2 regions of the Idiomarina abyssalis genome follow, and region 2 is predicted to be linked to the other one. Evidence: riboswitches for the same ligand, from Rfam matches in the RefSeq annotation. Region 2 holds a riboswitch; the other holds the start of a gene.

Region 1 (2,477 bases), 840 kb from region 2:
ATCGCGATTCACCCAACCTTTTAGCTGAACATCGTCGCGCCAGTGGTAAAACGCGCTAACCCGTGAAGTTAAACGGCCATCGGGGCTACTACCTTTAACACCTAACTCAGTACTCCAGAGAATTTCGGGCGCGAAAGTTGCTCGCTCTAATAGATAGTTTTCTAATTCTTCCAGTCCCTGATCTTCAGCTTTACCCAGGGCTTCCCCATTAACACCTCCGGCTTTATAACCTCGAGCTACTGTTGCGTACAGGTAACTCTCATCGGAAGCTTGGTAGCGCAGACTGAAATTCCCGCCAACCATAGTGTCTTCTGGTTCTGCCGTGACGCCCCGACTGTCCAGATAGTCATTGTTATAACGCTCAACCCGCAAACCGGTAATGGTGCTAACACGGTCAGTCCAATGTTGGGTCAACTCACCGTACAACGCACCGTGCTTGCTGTCATAATCGCTTTCAAAAATGGCCGGCACGCCTAAATCCCAATTAAAGTAATCGCGGGTTAACTGTACCGACTTATCGTAGTAATACAGGCCCAGGACCCATTCACTGTCAATGCCCAAAAGAGCTTCAGGATCATCTGAAAGCCAGCGAACTTCGGCTGTTTTGTCGTCACGTTCACGGAAGTACGCGTCAAAAGAAGAATATTCCCAGCCCGGAGCGATACCTTCGTAAGTCCAGTCTTCATCGTAGGCATAACCCGTGTCGGCATCTAGCTGGTTAACGGACATTTCCAGTCGGCTGTTATCAAAGCCCAGGTAACTCAACTGCAAACGCAGCGCCTGACTTTCTAAACGGTCAAAACCCGGCTCATCAGACAGAGTCTCGCGCGTGTTATCCAGACTGAAAGCGTCGTAACCATTATCGACATCGTTATAATGCAGAACCGTCTGCAGTAACCAGTCTTTGCTAAGCTCAGTATCGAGCAGTAAGCGGGCACTTAACTCATCGCGCTGTTCAGTGTCATCCCTATCCAGGTAAGTATTTTCCATATAGCCGTCTTGTTGGAACTGACTGACTGAGAAACGCGCGTTACCCAATACTCCCAGGCTACCGCCCATGGCTAAACCACCCATGGCTTCAGAATAATTTCCCGCCGATAACTGAAATTCACCGTTGAAATCGCTGCTCGGTGCCGTGCTATCAAGCAACAATAAGCCGGCCATCGCATTCACTCCAAAGCGACCACTTTGCGGACCACGGAAAACTTCGACCTGATTAATATCGAAAAGCGATGCGGCACTGCCTAGTCCGCTGTAATCAATGCCATCAATCAATAAGCCGACAGACGGTGTCACCGGATCAACAAACTGAGAACGCTCGCCAATACCACGAATTTGAATGAAACGAGCCGTGGAGGTACCACCTGAGAAGTTTACGTTGGCAAAGCTATTCAGGGTGTCCTGTAAATGCTGAGAGTGACGCTGCTGCATGGCGTCTTTATCGATAATAGAAACACTGCTGGTGGTTTCATTTAAGGTACGGCGGTGAAAGTCACCACTCACTTCAATAATTTCTATGTCTTGCGTATCTTGAGTGTCTTCTGCAACATCAGCAAATACAGGTGACGTGAATAGCGCAGTAGTTATGCTGGCTGCCAGGTATGAATGGATTATTTTCATGGATCATTTCCTCAAAACAACAGAGTCAGAAACGATCCGGTAAGGCTGTATTAGACGGGTTTTCTACCATCCCTACGCCAGTATTAACCGGATCAGGTTTTAAGGGTTCGCTAATGCATCTCAGCCGTTGCCGGCACCCCTTGGTAAAGCGGCGTCAGTATAACGCAGCTTATTCGTTAAACAAATTTACTTTCAGTACAATTAAATGAAGGACAGGGCATCGCCGTAAAGATTCTCTAACGGCACGCCTTTAGCCACAAAGTCGTCGCGGATAACGCGCACCATCTCAAAACGTCCAGCCATATAGACCTCACAGTCCGGCAAGTTTTTCTGTCTCGCCATAACCGCATGATGTACTAAGCCAATTGAATAAGACCAGTCGTTATCCGCGTCTTCGACCACCGGATGATAATCGAAATGTTCGTACTGGCCTGCTAAACGTTCCAATTCGTCATGCAAATACAGGTCGCTTAGGCTTTTTGCTCCCCAATAAAGGCTTAGTGAGCGCTCTGGTGACAAGCGTAAATGCTGCTGCAAAATAGAGTAAGCATAAGAAAACCCTGTACCACCGGCAATTAAAACCGCAGGCTGGGTACTTTCCTGACGATAAAAGGCACTACCATCCGGTGCATCAATCTCTAGTTCCCCGTCGGCGCGCACTTTATCCAAAACTTCCATTGCGTAGCTGTTATCCGGCGTAGCACCAACATGAAGTAACCACTCACTTTTATCTGAAGGACATGAAGCAATGCTAAAAGGCCGTTTGTCTCTTTCACCCATGACTACCATCAGATATTGGCCTGCTTTAAATTTAACCGGTTGCGGCAGTTGCAAACGCACTTCCCAAACAGCGTCCG
Region 2 (2,477 bases):
AAGGTATAGAACGGCGCGCCATGACAATGCTTTAACTGCTCATCCATATTTTCCTGAATTTTATGCATGGGCACATGGCCTGGGCCTTCTATCATCACCTGCACATCGTATTCCCAGGCTATTTGAGTCAACTCGCCGAGTACCCGAAGTTCTGCGAACTGAGCTTCATCGTTAGCGTCGGCTATTGATCCGGGGCGCAGGCCGTCACCTAAAGACAGTGATATGTCATATTTCGCACAAATTTTGCAGATATCCCGGAAGTGCTGGTAAAGAAAGCTCTCTTGCTGGTGCGCCATACACCATTTCGCCATAATTGAACCGCCGCGCGAAACAATGCCGGTAACCCGCTTTGCGGTCAGTTTAATGAAGTCGTGCAGTACGCCGGCGTGAATCGTAAAGTAGTCGACTCCTTGCTCAGCCTGTTCCAGCAGTACGTCTTTAAATACTGGCCAGTTCAGATCCTCGGCAATGCCATTGACGCGCTCTAGTGCCTGGTAAATGGGGACAGTACCAATAGGGACTGGACTGTTGCGTAAGATCCATTCCCGAGTTTGGTGAATATTACGGCCGGTCGATAAGTCCATAACGGTATCAGCGCCCCAGCGCGTGGCCCATACCAGCTTCTCAACTTCTTCTTCAATGGACGAACTGACCGAGGAATTACCGATATTGGCGTTCACTTTCACTAAAAAGTTGCGTCCAATGATCATTGGTTCTGATTCGGGATGATGGGTATTAACGGGTATAATTGCGCGCCCACTGGCAACTTCATCGCGAACAAACTCGGGCGTTATGGGGTTTTCCAGATGCTCCCGACCCATATTCTCGCGCAGTGCAATGAACTCCATCTCCGGAGTAACGATGCCACGCCGGGCGTAGGCCAGTTGAGTAATACCGTGATTGTTTTGTTGACTCTCGCGGTGTCGTTGCTGAATCCAGTTCTCACGAACCTTTTTCAAACCCGCTTTAACGTCAATTGTAGCGTCCGGGTCACCGTAGACACTGGAGGTATCATACACATCCACCGGTTCGTTAGGTGGTAACTTAACGCCAGGCGTGGGCTGGTGCAAAGTTTCGCTTAGATGAATGCGGCGAAAGGGCACCTGGATATCGTTAGTGCCGGACAGAAATTCACGGCTGGAATTAGGGTAATAATGCCCGGAAAGTGAGGATAAAAAAGATTCAGCCTGTTGGCGGTTTAAACGGTTATTCGATGGTGCAGTTGACATAGCATTCTCTCATTTTGTTGATGTTAGAGATGCTTGTCAGGAGTGTTGAAAGGAACACCAGCGCAGAAACGACGGTTGTGTCATGCTGGTGCTCTCTTGTTCCCTTCGCAGGTATTAGCCTGATCAGGTTCAACGGATCCCGCAATTGCGGTCTCAGCCGACTACTTACTCAATAAAGTAACCGGCACTCCGACAAGATTCTTTTTTAGTGGAACAAAATCTTAGAGCGAATGCAACCGCCGTTATTATCTAACCAGTTTAGTGACAACTTTTGCAGGCTTATCCATCGGCTGGCTTAAGCCCTCTATACGCTCAGCAATAACCCCTTGCTTATCGAGAATGGTGATCAAATTGCTGTGATCAAAATCACCGTCGGGACGTTGGCGATATCTCACTCCAAGTACTGTAGCAAGTGTTCTGATGTCCTGCTCTGAACCGTTCAGAAACAGCCAGTTGTCGTTGTTAAGCTTATATTGCTTAACGTAGTCGGCTAGTGCCTCGGGTGTATCGCGATTAGTGTCGAAGCTCACCATAACAAGCTTAACGTGCTTTTGGGTATCTTCGTCCAGCTTGCTGTATAAGCGTTTTACGTCATGAACCAACACCGGGCAGGCGGTGGTGCAACTGCCGTAAATCATCGAAATAATTACCGGTGTTCCTTCAAGCTCAGACAGTTTTAACTCATTTTTTTGATGTGTCTTCCAGGACGCATCAATTTGGTATACCGACTGGGAGTGAGACACTTCTGCCGCATTCATTGTTGTGTGATTGCTATGGTCACCGTGCTTATTGTGGTGTGAATGATCTTGCGCCATTAACTGCGCAGAGAACACCAATGAAGCCAGAGCAGTAAGTTGAAAGAATTTATTCATGGTCGTTCTCCAGGTCGTATGCGCAGCGGAATCCCATAGTGCTGGTTGCACTTTGAGGAGCGTAATCACTGCGAGACTGATAACGGAAAAATGTGGCGTAATTGGCGTTGGTGAAACTGGACATAAAGCGCGCTCCGTCGCCACAAGAACCGGAGAGCAAATCGACATCATCGCCGTTACTTAATAATAATTGATAGTCGTTCACCCATTCGTTGACGCGGTCGTGCATATGCATCAGTTGGTCTGCGTTTGGATCAACAGTTTGTTGTTTACTCGTGTGTGGCTGGCTATACCAGGCAAACAGTTTGCGTGCGTAGTCATTGTCACTAATGTTTTGCTGTTGCCGATATAGCACAGAAGCATATTCCCACTCATT

Evidence for each region. A riboswitch is a leader RNA that binds a small molecule or an ion and turns the genes downstream of it on or off. The one in region 2 is predicted to bind thiamine pyrophosphate.
Region 1: another riboswitch for thiamine pyrophosphate. It lies ahead of K5X84_RS11200 (TonB-dependent receptor); the one in region 2 lies ahead of thiC (phosphomethylpyrimidine synthase ThiC).

Annotation. Positions count from the first base shown of each region.
Region 1 covers NZ_CP081832.1:2,327,706-2,330,182, forward strand. Annotated here, with positions in the region: gene K5X84_RS11200 (TonB-dependent receptor) at 1-1,620, opposite strand, end outside; TPP riboswitch at 1,673-1,771, opposite strand; gene fre (NAD(P)H-flavin reductase) at 1,822-2,477, opposite strand, start outside.
Region 2 covers NZ_CP081832.1:1,490,810-1,493,286, reverse strand. Annotated here, with positions in the region: gene thiC (phosphomethylpyrimidine synthase ThiC) at 1-1,229, opposite strand, end outside; TPP riboswitch at 1,313-1,431, opposite strand; gene K5X84_RS07065 (SCO family protein) at 1,475-2,101, opposite strand; gene K5X84_RS07060 (formylglycine-generating enzyme family protein) at 2,094-2,477, opposite strand, start outside.